2 regions of the Sinomonas terrae genome follow, and region 2 is predicted to be linked to the other one. Evidence: riboswitches for the same ligand, from Rfam matches in the RefSeq annotation. Region 2 holds a riboswitch; the other holds the start of a gene.
What was found. Region 2 has a riboswitch for cyclic di-AMP ahead of L0M17_RS17565 (aggregation-promoting factor C-terminal-like domain-containing protein). Riboswitches for the same ligand answer to the same signal wherever they lie in the genome.
Positions count from the first base shown of each region.

Region 1: another riboswitch for cyclic di-AMP. It lies ahead of L0M17_RS15875 (hypothetical protein); the one in region 2 lies ahead of L0M17_RS17565 (aggregation-promoting factor C-terminal-like domain-containing protein).

Region 1 is NZ_JAKZBV010000001.1:3,440,149-3,447,858, reverse strand. It holds gene serC (phosphoserine transaminase) at 1-319, opposite strand, end outside; gene L0M17_RS15880 (iron-dependent transcriptional repressor DtxR) at 593-1,288, shown strand; cyclic di-AMP (ydaO/yuaA leader) riboswitch at 1,686-1,858, shown strand; gene L0M17_RS15875 (hypothetical protein) at 1,863-2,159, shown strand; gene L0M17_RS15870 (NlpC/P60 family protein) at 2,263-3,042, shown strand; gene L0M17_RS15865 (HNH endonuclease) at 3,262-3,762, shown strand; gene L0M17_RS15860 (NTP transferase domain-containing protein) at 3,726-4,706, shown strand; gene L0M17_RS15855 (molybdopterin molybdotransferase MoeA) at 4,703-6,100, shown strand; gene fdhD (formate dehydrogenase accessory sulfurtransferase FdhD) at 6,184-7,038, shown strand; gene L0M17_RS15845 (alpha-mannosidase) at 7,146-7,710, shown strand, end outside.
Region 2 is NZ_JAKZBV010000001.1:3,806,400-3,814,109, reverse strand. It holds gene L0M17_RS17575 (response regulator transcription factor) at 1-593, opposite strand, end outside; gene L0M17_RS17570 (hypothetical protein) at 1,188-1,775, shown strand; gene L0M17_RS17565 (aggregation-promoting factor C-terminal-like domain-containing protein) at 1,947-2,633, opposite strand; cyclic di-AMP (ydaO/yuaA leader) riboswitch at 2,638-2,839, opposite strand; gene L0M17_RS17560 (winged helix-turn-helix domain-containing protein) at 3,433-4,245, shown strand; gene L0M17_RS17555 (SixA phosphatase family protein) at 4,288-4,842, shown strand; gene L0M17_RS17550 (hypothetical protein) at 4,784-5,422, opposite strand; gene L0M17_RS17545 (dihydrolipoyl dehydrogenase family protein) at 5,489-6,901, opposite strand; gene L0M17_RS17540 (IclR family transcriptional regulator) at 6,961-7,710, opposite strand, start outside.

The DNA of each region.
Region 1 (7,710 bases), 370 kb from region 2:
CGAACTCGCCGAACGAGAGGTGCTGAGCCTTCGAGCGTACGAGCCCGAACGACGCCGCATCCCAGAACGCGGTCGAGCCGCCGACGCCGAGGATCACCTCGTAGCCCTCCGGCGCCTTGAAGAACGAGGAGAGACCCTCGCGGACGGAGCCGACGAGGTTCTTCACGGGGGCCTGGCGGTGCGAAGTACCGAGGAGCTTCGTCCCAGCGGCCGCGATTGCCTCGACCTGCTCCTTCCTCACCTTCGAGGGGCCGGCACCGAATCGGCCGTCGGCCGGCAGGAGGTCGGCAGGAATGTCCAGCTGGGTCGTTTCGCTCACGGGGGCTCCTTGCAACGATTCCGGGCGGAGGCTCCTTCCGCCCCGCAACAGTCTGCCGCACGGGCTTGGCGACGGGTTAATCCAAGACATGCGCGCGACGCAGTTCCCTGGCCTCGAACGCGACGCAGTTCCCTGGCCTCAGATCCGGGCCGCAAGCGCTAATCTGAGCAGTTCAAAATAAGCTAGACTGGGCCTGCACTCACCGTGCTGCGCGCCCTGTTCCTCCGCCAGGCGCGGGAACCGCTGTTTCGCTTCCAAGGAGCCGCTGGCCGCATGACCGACCTCATCGACACCACTGAGATGTATCTCCGCACCATCCTCGAACTCGAGGAGGAGGGGATCGTTCCCCTGCGGGCGCGCATCGCGGAGCGCCTTCGGCACTCGGGTCCCACGGTGTCGCAGACGGTCGCCCGCATGGAGCGTGACGGCCTCGTGGTGGTGACGGGGGACCGCCACCTCGAGCTCACGGTCCTGGGGCGCAAGCGCGCAACCGAGGTCATGCGCAAGCACCGGCTCGCCGAGCGGCTCCTGTCCGACGTCATCGGGCTCGACTGGGCCTATGTCCACGACGAGGCCTGCCGTTGGGAGCACGTCATGAGCGAGCGCGTCGAGCGGCGTCTGTACGAGCTCTTGGGGCGCCCGAGCGAATCGCCGTACGGCAACCCGATCCCCGGACTCGAGGCCCTTGGCGGCGAGCCCTCAGAGGCTTTCACAGTAGGTGTGATCACCCTGGTCGATGCTATGCGGGAGTATGCGCCGGGGTCGCGGGTCATGGTGTGCCGCCTCGCGGAGCCGATCCAAGTGGACCCTGAGCTCCTCGCCCAGCTCGACGAGGGCGGGATCCGTCCGGGGGCGAAGCTCGCGCTCGAGCGGGTTGGCGACTACATCTCGGTGCGGACGCCCGAGGTCGACGGCGCCCTCGAGCTTCCCGTCGAGGTCGCCGCCCACGTCTTTGTCTCGATCTCGTGAGTGCGGCTGGCTCGTGACCGCCGCTGGATTTGGGTCACTGTAGCCTGTGGGACAGATCTCACAGGTTCGAACACGCCGAGAAGGAAAAAATCTACTTCTTGGACAAATGAGAGAACGCTACCCGCGACCGCTATCTCACTAAAGGTCACGGCAAGATCACGAATCGCCCTCGGGTGACACTTCTCACTCACCCTGCCATCGAGTCGTGAACCGACTCAATGGACCCTTGAAGGGGCGGCAAGCCCGTGATTCCGGGGTTTTTGGACCAAGATCCGTGTCCTGGCCGTGATCATCTGAGATACCGCTGTGATCCGAATGTGACTTTCCGTGAGAAGTCGGCTACGCTCGTTCGTGTTCCAGCTCCAACCAAGTTGGAACATCCGGTCGGATTGCCTAGCTCTGCCGCTGGCCGGAGTCCGTTCGCACAACCGTCTGGCAGGGGCGGGGGAACCAATTTCGGGCCTCCTCACGGAGGTCCTTGGGGTAAAGCAGCCCGGTGCTTGCACCGGGAGGCCGGATACTTCCAGTCCGAACCCGACAGCTCACCTCGCAGGCATTGGGAGAGGCTACCTCTGTGTCGTCACGCAACGTCATTGCGCGTCGTTGGGCCATGCCGGCCCGCAACAGCCGTACCACGGCTGCTGCTCCGGCCATGCCCGATGACGCAGGCATCGTCGGCCGTACGGCCGTCGCCGCTGCGCCACGCTTGACTGTTGCCACGGGTTCGCCCGTGTCAAACAAGCTGCAGCGCAAAGCCTCGGTCCTCTCCGACGTCGGCAGCGCCCGCTTCTCGAGCGTCGTCGCGTCAAAGAAGTCGATTTCCGGCATGCACTCGCACGCCGCCGGTTGCGGCTTCTGTACGTTCCGCTGACCCCCTGACCGTGAGGGTTCACGGCCGTCCCCCAACGGCCGCGTCCTCATCCGCGTGCCAAAACCCCCAGGCGCGCGGGCGACGAAAGAGAGAAACGCCCCAGATGTCCACTCGTGCTGGAATCGCTCGGCACCGGGCCGAGAACACCTCCTCCATCGCCATCATCGCGAAGGCCGTGACGGAGAACGCCGGCGGCATGGGCCGTCAGGCTGCCGTCATCGCTGCCGCTTCGGGCCTGGTCCTGACGAGCGGCGTTGCCGCCAACGCGGCCGAGCTCCCCACTCAGCGTGATGCTTCCGCACCTGCTGCTCTGCAGGTCCAGACCGCCGTTGACGCCAACGTCGCCGCCGATGCTGGTGCCCAGGTGAGCTTCGAGCGGCCGGCCGTCGGGTCGGAAGCCGCTCCGGCTCCTGCTCCGGCGCCTGCCCCTGTTCAGCAGGCCGCGACCAACGTCACTCCCGCAGCGGATACCACTCCCGCCCCCGCCCCTGCCGCTACGACGACGGCCACCGCGACCGCCGCCGTCCAGACGGCTCCCGCCGCCTCCTCGAGCGGGAAGGGCGCGGCGATCGCCGCTGCCGCCTACGCACAGCTCGGCGTCCACCAGGACTGCACGATGCTTGTGACGAACGCGCTCGCCGCGGTCGGCATCTACTTCCACGGCTGGCCGGCCGACTACATGTCCCTCGGCCACATTGTGAGTGGCTCCGAGGCCCAGCCCGGCGACCTCGTGTACTACCAGAACGGTGGCATGGGCATGGCCCACATCGCCGTCTACGTCGGCAACGGCATGGCTGTCCACGGCGGTTGGGACGGCGACAACACTGTTCTCTACAGCGTGAACGTCGGTTCCGGCCCCGTCTTCATCCACGTCGACCGCTGATCCCGGTCTTCTCCTAAAACGGCGCCTCTCCCTGAAGGGAGGGGCGCCGTTTTTGGTATCAGGGGAGTGAACAATCGGTAGAGGTTGCGGCCGAACACCGTCGTGGTTCGTAAAACTGCAAATTCGTTCAGTACTCTAAAAGGGTCGATCAGCCCGACCATGCACAGGGCAGCCGGCCCTGTGCCCCTGATCGGGTGCGGCCGTGAAGAGGAACGCAGCATGCGCACACTCGTCCTGAATGCCGGTTACGAACCATTGGCGGTAGTGAGCTTCCGCCGGGCCCTCGTGCTTGTCCTCGCCGGAAAGGCGAGCATCGTCGCGGAGGACGGCGATCCAGTCGTCGGTCCGCGCGATGTGCTCGGGCGCCCGTCAGTGATCCTGCTCAACCGCTACATCAGACCCCGGAGAACGCACACCGCGACGGTCAGCAGACGCGGGGTGCTTCGCAGAGACGGGCACCTGTGTGCTTACTGCGGCAAGACCGCCCACACCATCGACCATGTGCTTCCGAAGTCGCGCGGCGGCCAGGACACCTGGGAGAATCTGGTGGCGTGCTGCCTGCGCTGCAACAACCTCAAGGGAGACCACACTCCAGCCGAGATGGGGTGGAAGCTTCGCTTCACTCCCCAGACCCCGGTCGGGACGATCTGGCAGATCAAGGAACTCGAGAAGCCGATCGCCCAGTGGAGTCCCTTCCTCCTCCCGGAGTCGGCGGCCTGAACGCCCACCAGAAGGCGCCCGCGTTCGATGCTGTCATCCTGGCCGGGGGCCGGGCTTCGCGGCTCGGCGGCTACCCCAAGCCCCAGCTCGTCTATGAGGGCGTCACGCTGCTCGATCGCGCCCTCGGTGCCGTGGGCGGGGCGGAGAGGGTCGTCGTCGTGGGCCCCCGACAGCACGTGCCTCGCTCCGTGGGCTGGGCGCGCGAGTCGCCGCTGTTCGCTGGGCCCGTCGCCGCCCTTGGAGCGGGCGTCGCCGCGCTCGCTCCGTCGATCGAAGGGCGGGGCGCACCGTGGGTCGCCGTCCTTGCCGCGGATCTCCCGCGCGCGGGCGAGGCGTTCGCCCCTCTTCTTGCGGCCTGCGCGCTTGAACCCCCCGCCGACGTCGTGCTCGCCGAGGATGAAGGGGGCCGCCCGCAGCCGCTCCTCGCACTGTACCGGCGCGCTCCCCTCGAACGGGCCCTCGCCGCCTTGGCCGACGACGGCGGTCTGGCCGACCGGCCCTTGCGGCATCTCGTTGCTAGGCTGTCGGTGCAGCCCCTGCGCCTGAAGCCAGGCCTGGCCGACGACGTCGACACATGGTCCTCCGCGGAGCGTTGGGGCATCCCCCGCCCGGAACGACCGGGCGCGCAGAGCGAGTACGAGGAGCCCGAGATGCCGGAGACGGACAACGACGAGATCCTGCGGGCATGGTGCGCCGAGCTTGTTGAGGCCTTCGAGCTCGATGGGCTCGAGGTCGACATCGACGCGGTGCTCGGTCTCGCGGGGGTGGCCGCGCACGGTGTCGTGCGCCCAGCGGCACCGCTCACGACCTTCATCGCGGCCTACGCGGCAGGGTTTGCCGCGGGCAGCGGGCAAGCCGGAGAGAAGGTCGCGATGGAATCGGCCATCGACGTCGCGCGCCGGGCCCTGAAGTCGCGGGCCGATCGGGCCGGGTCCGGGGAATGAGCGACGGCGCCGCGGGCGCCGCGCACTCCCTGCACCACTCATGGTCGGAGGCCCGCGCGGCGGCGGCCGCGGCGGGATCCCCGATTCCGCCGGCCGAAGCCCCGCTCTCTGCGTGCGCGGGCCGGGCCTTGGCAAAGGACCTCACCGCGCTCACGCCGTTGCCCCACTACGCGTCGTCGGCCATGGATGGCTGGGCGGTGAGCGGCACTGGGCCGTGGATCCTCGCCGAGCCTGGGGAACCACTCGCCGCGCATCAGGCGAGCCCCATCGTGACGGGGGGCGCGCTGCCAGCGGGGGCCCGTGCCGTCCTGCGCCGCGAGTACGGCGAGATCGCGCCGGATGACGAAGGCCTCCCGCACCTCCGCCTGGGCCCCGCGGCGCCCCCCGGCTCGCCTTCCGGCGGGGCGGACCTCCGACCCGCCGGAGAGGAAGCCCAGCCCGGAGACGTCTTGCTGCCGGTGGGCACGGAGCTCGGACCAGCCCAGCTCGCGCTGGCCGCGATCGCCGGGTATGACGAACTTCCGGTCGAGGGGCGGCCACTAGTTCGGATCGTGCGCACGGGCTCAGAGGTCGTCGAGTCGGGGATGCCCGAGCCGGGACGGGTCCGCGACGTCTTCAGTTTCCTCATCCCACCGCTTGTGGCGGCCTACGGGGGGATCCTCGTGGGCCAGCAGAAGATCGGCGACGCCGCCGAGGAGTGGCATGCGGCCCTCGCGGACGACGCCGTAGCAGACACGGCGGTAGAAGACGCGGTAGAAGACGCGGTAGAAGACGCGGTAGAAGGAAGCGGAAGCGCGAGCGCCCCATCACAACTCGGCCCGGCCGACGTCGTCATCACCACGGGCGGCACCGGCAAAGGCGAGTCCGATCACCTGCGCGACGTCGTCGCCCGGCTGGGCGGACGCCTGCTCGTCGACGGCATCTCGATGCGGCCCGGCCACCCGACGGTTCTCGCGGAACTGCCTGACGGGCGGTTCTTCGTGGGACTCCCGGGAAACCCTCTTGCCGCGGTCATGGGCTTTCTTGCCGTGGGGGAGCCGCTCCTCTCCACCCTCGGGGGACGCCCTCCGTTGAATACGGTCGAGTTGCCGTCGGGAACCGTCTTCGAGCCCGAGCTCAAGCGGACGCGGCTCGTCCCCTTCCGGCGCATGTATGGGATGGCGTCGCCGGCCGGTGCCACCGGGTCGGGGATGCTGCGCGGGCTCGCGCGGGCCGACGGCGTCATGGTGATCCCGCCACACGGCGTCCAGCTCGGCGAACCTGTGCAGGTGCTGCCGCTCCCGTGGGGACGGCCGCTCGTCGAGCCCGCCGTGGAAACTGCCGCCAAGCCGAAGCCGAAGCGTAGGAGCGTCTCGTCGAAGGAGCCCGTGGACTGGAGCGCGCTCGATGCCTGATCGCAGACAGCGCCGGCCGCGCTCGTTTTGAGGCGGCTGGGAGGGGCAGGATGGTGTTTACGAGCAGTGATGGAGGGATCCCCATGGGCCGGCTGAGCCAGCGGCGCCGCGTGCGCAAGTTCGTCCTCGGCAGCGAATATCCGGTGCGGGACAAGGAGGATGTGCTCGCAGTCGAGGAGCCGCTCGAGATCCGTCTCTCAGGTCCCTCCCGAACCTTCACCTACAGCGTCACCATGCGCACGCCGGGAGACGACTTCGACCTCGTCGCCGGCTTCCTCGTCTCCGAGGGCGTCGTGTGGGAGCCCGGGCAGATCATCGCCGAGCGGTTCTGCGGCGGCGAGGACGAGGACGGGCGCCAGACATTCAACGTGGTCCAGGCCCAATTGCGCCCGGACGTCACGATGCCCGAGACCGGCCGCGCGGTCTACACGTCCAGCTCGTGCGGCATCTGCGGGACGGATTCGATCGAGTCCGTCCGGCGCTCGGGGCACCACAGTCCAGCGGACGACGGCGTTCGCCTCCTCCCTGAGCTCGTCGCCGGCCTGCCTGCCCGGCTCCGCGAGGCGCAGGGGCTCTTCGACAAGACCGGCGGCGTGCACGCCGCAGGCCTCTTCCGCGTGGGCGAGGGCGGGACGTCGGCGGAGCTGTTGTGCCTGCGGGAGGACGTGGGGCGGCACAATGCGGTGGACAAGGTCATCGGGTGGGCCCTGCGATCAAGAGCGCTCCCGCTGTCCGGCACCGTGCTGCAGGTCTCGGGCAGGGCTTCATTCGAGCTCGTACAGAAGGCCGCGATGGCGGGGATCCCGGTGCTCGCCGCGGTCAGCGCGCCGTCCTCGCTCGCCGCGGAGCTTGCCGAAGAGACTGGCGTCACCCTCATCGGCTTCAGCCGAGGCGCGGGGTTCAACGTCTACGCGGGGCACGAAAGGCTGCTCTCCTGACGCAGAACTCTCAGCCAGGAGCGGAAAGGCAAGCGCTTCCACTCGCGGCTACGGTCGAGTAGGTTTGAAGGGGGACCGTTACTCCATCGATTGGATCGAGAGAGCACGTGCACGACGACCGGCTCATCACTGAAGCGCGCATCGACAGATTTCTTCGAGATCGGCTCGAACCGGCCATCTACCGCCGGAGCATCCCGCTCACTGCCGAGCGGTGGGACGCTCCGGGGGAGCCGGTCCGGGTGACGGAGGCGCTCGGGCAGAAGTATCGGCCCGCTCAAGAGGGAGAGGCCTGGGGGCCGACCTGGGGGACCACGTGGCTGCGGCTCTCAGCCGACGTGCCCGAGGGGTGGGGTGAGGCAGGCTTCGAGGTGGAGGCCGTCGTCGACCTCGGCTTCTCACCCCAAGTGCCGGGCTTCCAATGCGAGGGACTCGCCTGGTCCGTCGAAGCGACGCCGATCAAGGCCGTGAACCCCCGCAATCGCTACATCCCGCTCGCGGCGCTCGGCGGAGGCCCCGCCGTCGTCTTCTACCTCGAAGCGGCGGCGAACCCGGACCTAGCGCAGAATTGGGGCTTCGTGCCCACAGCCCAAGGCGACCTTGAGACGGCCAGCCGCGAGCCCCTCTACAGGCTCGGCCGGATGGAGCTCGCTGAGCGCGACCTCGAGGTATGGG
Region 2 (7,710 bases):
TCCAGGATCTGAGCCTTGCTGATGACGCGCTTCGGGTTCTCCATGAGGTAGCGGAGCAGCTCGAACTGCGTCGCGGTGAGCTGGATGTCCTCGCCTCCGCGGGTCACCTCCCGCGTGTCCGTGTTGAGCACGAGGTCGCCGACGACGAGCTCGGCGTCGTCCTGGGCCGCGACGCCCGAGCGCTGCACGAGCCGGTGGAGGCGAAGCATGACCTCCTCCATGCTGAACGGCTTCGTGACGTAGTCGTCGCCACCCGCGGCAAGCCCTGTGATGCGGTCCTCGATCGCATCCTTGGCTGTGAGGAAGAGCGCGGGCACCTCCGGGAGGAACTGCCGCACCCGCTGGAGGACCTCGACGCCGTCGAACCCTGGAATCATGACGTCCAACACGAGGACGTCCGGCCGGAAGTCACGTGCGGCCTTGACCGCAGCCGGGCCGTCCGCCGCGACCTGAACGCTCCATCCCGTCATGCGCAGCCCCATGCTCATGAGCTCGGAGAGGCTGGGCTCGTCATCGACCACGAGGGCACGGATGGGGGATCCATCCGGGTGGGTCAGAGCCGGGAGGTTGTTCGTCGTGTAAGGACTTGCCATGGTTCCAGCCTCCTGTGGATGGATAGTCCGAGCCTGAGTTAATTCTGTGGGGAGCCTGTGGACCTCAGCCTAGTCCCGAGCCTCGTCCGCGGCTCGTCCTCGGGCCGTGAAGCACAGCCTGTCCAGCCGGTGGGCACAGGGGCGGCACAGGATGGACAGCGACTCTGGTATCAGAGATCAGACCACCACCGGAGGATCACGATGTCATTCGGACAGCAGAACCCGCAGGGGCCCGAGACCCGGGCTCCGGAGACCCAAGCTCCAGACGCTCATACGCCCGGCCCTCAGGGCTCGCAGCCGACGGAAACCCTGTACCCGAACCAGCCGGGAGTTGAGGGTCCCGCGCACGGCTGGGGTGCTCCTGGTCCCTCATCCCCCTATCAGGGCTGGGGTGCGCCGGGTGCGTCCGAGGGCGGTCAGGGTTGGGGTGCGCCGAATAGTTCCTCGCCTTATCAGAGTTGGGGTGCTTCGGATTCGACGCCGCCCGCCCAGGGTTGGGGTGCGCCGGGGCCGACGACGCCGGGCCAGGGCTGGGGCGCGCGGCCAGCAGATCCTTCGGGCCGCTACAGGGGCGTGCTCTCCCGGCTCACACCAATGCAGAAGGGGCTCGCGGCGGCGGGCGTCGCCGTCGTCGTCGCTGCCGGGGCAGGTGCTGCCTACTACGCAGCGAACAGTTCGGCCAACGGCGTCTCCGCGGCGTCGTCGAACCAGGGCCTCGGCGGGGCACCGGGGCAGGCCGGCGGCGGGCAGGGCCTGAGCCAGGGAGGCAACGGCCGCGGCTTCGGCGGTCCGGGCAACATGGGTCTCGGAACCGCCGGCCAGGCGCTGCACGGCGAGTATGTGGTCCAGAGCAACGGCCAGTACGTGACCGAGCTTGAGCAGATTGGCACGATCACCGCTGCCTCAAGCAGCCAAGTCACAGTCAAGAGCGACGACGGCTATGTTCAGACCTACGCCATCTCCTCAGACACGACGATCGCTAGCTTCGCCGGCCGGCGCCAGTCCGGCGGCGGGTCGCTGAGCGCCTCGAGCCTCGCGTCCGGCCAGACCGTCCGGGTCACCGCGCTCAAGAACGGGAACGCCGCCTTGACGATCCTCGTTTCCTCTACAGCAGGAACCTCGGGCTCCGGCAACTCGGGCTCGGGAACCTCCGGTTCCTCGAGTTCGGGACAGAGTAATTAGGAACCCGGGCGACTAAGCCTTCTTGCCAGAGAAGGAAGGGCCAGAGAAGGGTCCAGAGAAGAACGACGGCGCCGCTCCCACCGTGGGGGCGGCGCCGTCGTCTGTGGTGTCTTGGCGCGTGTGGTGCCTTGGCGCGCGAGTCAGGAAGGTGGCCGCATCAGCGGCCGCCGATCAGTACCAGCCGCTCGCGTAATGGAACGTGAGGGCGTTCGCGGGGGAGCCGTACCGGTCCTTGATGTAGCCGAGGCCCCAGTCGATCTGGGTGCGGTAGTTCGTCTGCCAGTCGCTCCCGGCAGAGTCCATCTTGTTGCCAGGGAGCGCCTGCGCGATGCCGTACGCGCCGCTGCTCGAGTTCGTCGCGGTCGTGGTCCAGTCGGACTCGAGGTTCCATAGGGTGATGAGAGCCTGCATCTGGTCCTGGCCCCAGCCGTACTTGGCCAGCTGGCTGGACGCGTAGGCCTGCGCTCCGGTGGGGTCGTTGACCGGCTGCGTCTTGAGGATCTCCGCCTTAGCGGCGGCGGCCGCGGCCTGAGCCTGCTGGTCGACCTGCGCCTTCGAGACCGAGGCCACTGTCGAGCGGTCGAAGTCGAGCTTCACGTCGGCGGTGGCGCTGATCAGCGCGGCGGCCGCCCCGTTGGCCTCAGTGGCGCCGGTGGGAGTCATGTGGCCGGTGCTCGCAGCGGCGCCTCCGCCGACGGCAACGAGGCCGAGGGATGCGGCGACGACGGCGTTGCGGTACCGGCCGCCTGTTGCGGTGCCGAGTCCGGCGGTGATGCGGGCGAGACGGCTGGGCGGGGTTGCCGCACGATGCCGGCCGCGTTGGCGCGCAGGCGCGCCCGTAGGCATGGTGTTGCTCACGCAAGAGACCTCTCGTTAGCGCCTACGAAGTTAGCTGCCGGGTTCGGATGCGAGTCATCCGGCCGTGCCTTGCGGCAGGGCTTCACCCCAGGCCCCGGCTCCCGTTTTGAGCACACGGCTCTCCACAGGCCTCCTCGGCCGATTGGTTCCTCCGTCTCTGCCTGATTAACCCTCGGGCTGCCGGCAGAGTTCGGCGGGCTGCACCCAAAGGAGCACGGGGTGTCCCGTGCACTCGACCTACCCTACGGTACGGATCGCGGTTCTGTCACATTTGGGTAACAGCGGATGCTCGGAGGGGCGCGGGGAGCCGGATACGCTCCCAGCAAGGCGCGAATGAGGGCTCGAATGTGTTTGGGCCGGCCCGGCATGGGGGAGGGCCGGACGGCCGTCCGAATGGTGAGACTTCGACCGTTTGGGGTGTAGGGGGTTGCGCTCGGAGCGGTTTCCCGAAGATCCTTCGCCAGAACGCGGCTTAGGCGCAGAATATGTGAAGATGTCGGTTCACATATAGGGTTTTCCGAATGGTGAGTTGTATCACAATTCAGCTTTTCGTCTCACATTCCGAGACGGGACCCCCATTGTTACTTGCCTGTAGCCTTTGTTACGGGGCACACTCACTGGTGTGAACAAGAACTCAACGGCACCTGCAGCCTTCCGCTCCGGCCCACCCGCCGGCCGGACCATGTGCTGTTGTCGAATGCATAGCTGACTGCCCACCCCCAGCACTTGGCTCTTCGCTCAACCTGTTCAGCATTCGAAGCCGCCCGCGTCGGCTAGTTAAATACGAGGTCAGCACTCCATGTCGGTTGCATCCGGATACGTCCATATCTCTGTCCGCAACGCTCAGCGCGCCCAGGCCGCGGCCGGCCGTCAGCCTTTCGGCGGCCGCTCCACCGCTCAGCAGGAGCCGTACGGCGCAGCACGGCCCCTCCGTCCCGTCGCAGATGACTACTCTCCGATGACGGCGCCGACTCCCGTCGTCGCGCCCGGCACCGAGCCCGTGCGCTCGGTCTCGGCGGACACGGTGGCCCACGGTTTCGTCCTGTATGTGGGGATCTCGGAGGAGCAGGCGGCGGCCGCCGGCTCCTCCATCGCGAGGATCGCCCAGGAGATCCGCGCCTACGCGCAGAACCTCGTCCCCGGCGTCGAGAGCTACGCCGCTGTCGCCGTGGCCCCGTCAGGCGCTCAGGGGAGCCCGCTCGACGTCGTCCGCTCGACTTTCGGTGACCCGACCATCGGCAGCCGTCCTCGGCCCGAGCCACGCGTGGCCCAGCAGAACGAGAGCCGCCCGAGCGGCGTCCTCATCGACCTCGCCCGCCGCGAGGTGCACCTCGACGGTGATTCGCTCAACCTCACGTTCAAGGAGTTCGAGCTCCTGAACTACCTCGTCGAGAACGGCACCCGGACGGTGAGCCGCGACGAGCTGCTCGAGAACCTCTGGAAGAACGCCGAGGAAATCCCCAACGAGCGCACGATCGACGTCCACATCCGCCGCCTGCGCTCGAAGCTCGGTCGCCTGGCCAACACTGTCCGTACCGTCCGCGGGCAGGGGTACCGCTTCTACGAGCACCCCGAGGTCATCGTCTGGGCCGCCCCGGAGTACTCGATCTAGGGACGTGCCCGCCGAACGGATTCGGGCCTCTACGCTTGCTCCATGAGCAAGCACCACCTCAAGCGACTCATCGTGCTGCGCCATGCCAAGGCTGCGTGGCCGGTCGGCGTCCCTGACGTCGACAGGCCCCTGGCCGAGCGCGGGCACGCGGACGCGCCTGAGGCTGGCAAATGGCTCCTCGCCCACAAAGTGGTGGCGGACTTCATCCTGTGTTCCGTCGCGCTGCGCACACGCCAGACGTGCACGTGGGTGTGCGGCGCCCTCGGCGACCTCGCGCCCACGCCCAAGCTTGAAACGGGCCTCTACGCGGCGAGCGCCACGCGGATGCTCGCCGTCGTCAACCATGTCCCGGACACCGTGACGACGCTGCTCGTGATCGCCCACATGCCGGGCGTGCAGGATCTTGTGCTGCACCTCGCTGCGCGCGACTCCGATCAGGACGCCTACCTCGACGCCGCGAACCACTTCCCGACCGCGGGGCTGGCGGTCCTCGAGACCGAGAAGCCGTGGGCAGAGCTCGATGGTCAGGACGCGCGGCTCACCGATTTCGCGGTGCCGAGGGCCGAGAGCCGGAAGCACGGGCACCACTCGCATTAGGCCGAGGCGCGGCTTGCTTGGGCGGGTTCGTGCGCGGGGCCGAAGGCCGGCCCTCCGATGTCCGTGAGCCCTGGGCCCGACCCCCGGCGGGGCGTGCGCTCGGGCCGCGTGAACTTGGTGCCGCGGGCCGCGATCCCGCGCGCGACGACGGCCGGCGGCTCGCCCGCGCTGGCATCCGGCGGCGCTGGGGCCAGGCGGCTCCCACCAAGAGGAGTGCCAGCGTCGCGATGAAGGCGGCCACCGCCACGTAGAAGTAGGGGTCCGCGTCCCGGCTCGAGACGGTCGTGACCGCGTCGGGCGCGTCGTCCCAGGCGACGCCGAGCACCCGCAGGAATGCGAGGGTGCAGCCGACCGTCGTCGCCGTCGTTGCCGCGGCGAAGGCAGCTACGACGTAGCGATTCATCCCCAGCACCGCGTAGAGCGCGGAGAGGACGAAGGCAGCGATGGCCGCCATGGTGAGCAACCCCATCCACTCTTCGAGGAACCAGGCGGTGATTCCCGTGATCACGGTCGCGGCGGCGGCGCACCACAAGGTAGCGCGCGCACTGCGGCGCAGGGGAAGGAAACGCGAGGGAGCCACGCAGCCAGTCTGTCATCGAGAACCACCACGGACGGGCAGCGCACGCGGTGTTCCCATGCCCCGAGGCTAGAGGCCGTAGGCCTCGAGGAAACGCAGCCAGATCTCGCTGACGGTCGGGAACGAGGGGATCGCGTGCCAGAGCCGATCGAGGGGGACCTCGCCGACGACCGCGATCGTCGCTGACTGCAGGAGCTCCGCGACGTCCGGGCCTGCGAAGCACGCCCCGACGAGGGTCCGGCGGTCCTCGTCCACGAGGAACCGGGCCCAGCCCTCGTAGTCCTCGGCGAGCTGCCACGCGCCTGCCACGGAGATGGGGAGGTCGACGACGCGCACCCGGATGCCGTGCTCCCACGCCTCCTCCTCGCTGAGGCCGACCATTGCCAGTTCAGGGTCCGTGAACACGACCTGCGGGACAGCGAGCTCGTCCGCGGTCCGGGCGTACCGGCTCCACCGCGTGGGGCGCTTGTCGAGCTCACCCTTGGTCCTCGCCACAATCGCGTCGCCGGTGATTCTTGCCTGGTATTTGCCCTGATGGGTGAGCATGGCGCGGCCAGAACAGTCGCCGACCGCGTAGAGCCACGAGTTGCCGAGGACCAGGCCTGTGTCGTCGACGCGGAGCGACGTCGGCTCGATGCCGAAAGCGGGCAGCCCAAGCCCGTCGAGCGCGGGCCGCCGCCCGGCCGCGACGAGGAGCCTGGCTGCTTCGAGCGTGCGGCCGCCTGACAGCGTGACCTTCACGCCGCCGTCGTCCGTTGATTCGACGAGCTCTGCCGAGACGCCCTCGATGATCTCGACGCCGTCCGCCCGGAGGCCTCCGGCGACGAGTTCACGCGCGTCCTCCGGGAACGCGCTGAGCAGGCTCCCGCGCGCGAGGACCGTGACGCGCGAACCGAGCCGCGCGAACGCCTGCGCAAGCTCCGAGCCTGCAACCCCCGCTCCCAGGACGACGAGGCTCTCGGGGACTTCCCGGGTGCTCGTGGCGTCTGCGGTGGTCCAGTGCGGGGTGTGCTGGAGGCCGGGCACCTTGGGCGTCGACGGCCTCGAGCCTGTCGCGAGTACGACGGCGTGCCGCGCCAGCAGGTCGAAATGGTTGCCGTTGGCGTCGTCGACCGTGAGCCGCTTCGCGCCGGTGAGGCGTGCGCGGCCGCGGACGAGGGTGATGCCCGCGCCGTCGACCCATTCGACCTGCGACTGGTCGTCCCAGCTGTTGACGGCCTCGTCCCGGTGCTTGAGCACGGCGGCGACGTCGAGCGTTCCTGTGACTGCCTCTCGGGACCCCGGGACCCTGCGTGCGGCGTGCAGCGCGGTCCCTGGGCGGAGAAGCGCCTTCGAGGGCTCGCACGCCCAGTACGAGCAGGCCCCGCCGACGAGGTCGCTCTCTACGAGGGCTGCACTCAGCCCGCCCTTCACCACACGGTCCGCCGCGTTCTCGCCCGCGGCGCCGGCACCGATCACGATGACGTCGTACTCGCTCTCCACCCCACAGATGCTACGGGACCGAGTTGATCTCACGAGTTGATCTCAGGTTGGCGGTTCTTCTACCGTTCGCGCCCTCTCTGAAGGCGGAGGCTGATCTTGTGCGCCTCCTCCATGAGGAGCTTTCCGAGGAGGCCGCGGCGGTCGGCGCGGAATCTCGGCTCGATGCCGGTGAAGGAGACGGCTCCCACTGGGTTCCCGTTCCCGTCGAAGACGGCGGCGCCCATCCCGTAGCTGCCTTCGAGTACGAGCCCGGGGTTGACCGAGTACCCGCGGAGCCGGGTCTGCTCGAGTTCCTGACGGACGAGGGCCTCCGTGTGCCCTTGGGCGAAGCCACCGGCGTGCTCGTTCCACCGGCTCAGATAGGACTCCTGCTCCGCCCTGGGCACGAAGGCCATCATGGCAAGGCCTGCGGAGGCGACCCCGAGCGGGAACCGGACGCCTTCGCGCAGCACAAAGGAGCGGATGGGGAAGCTGCCCTCTTCGCGGAGGAGGCAGACGGTCTCGCTCCCCTGGCGGATGCTGTAGAACGCGCTCTCGCCGGAGGCTTCCGCGAGCCGGCGGATGCTGGGGCGGGCGAGTTCCTCGAAGGAGAAGCGCGAGGCGGCGATGGATCCGAGGAGGTACAGCTCGGTGCCGAGGACCCAGTTTCCTGACTGTGCATCCGTGTCCAGCAGGCCTTCGGCCGCGAGCGAGGTGAGGAGCCGGTGCGCCGTGGGACGGGTGAGGCCGGCCTCTCGCGCGAGCCACGTCGTGCTGGCTCCTGTCGGATTGCTGCCGACCAGGCGCAGGAGACGGCCGACTCTGCCGAC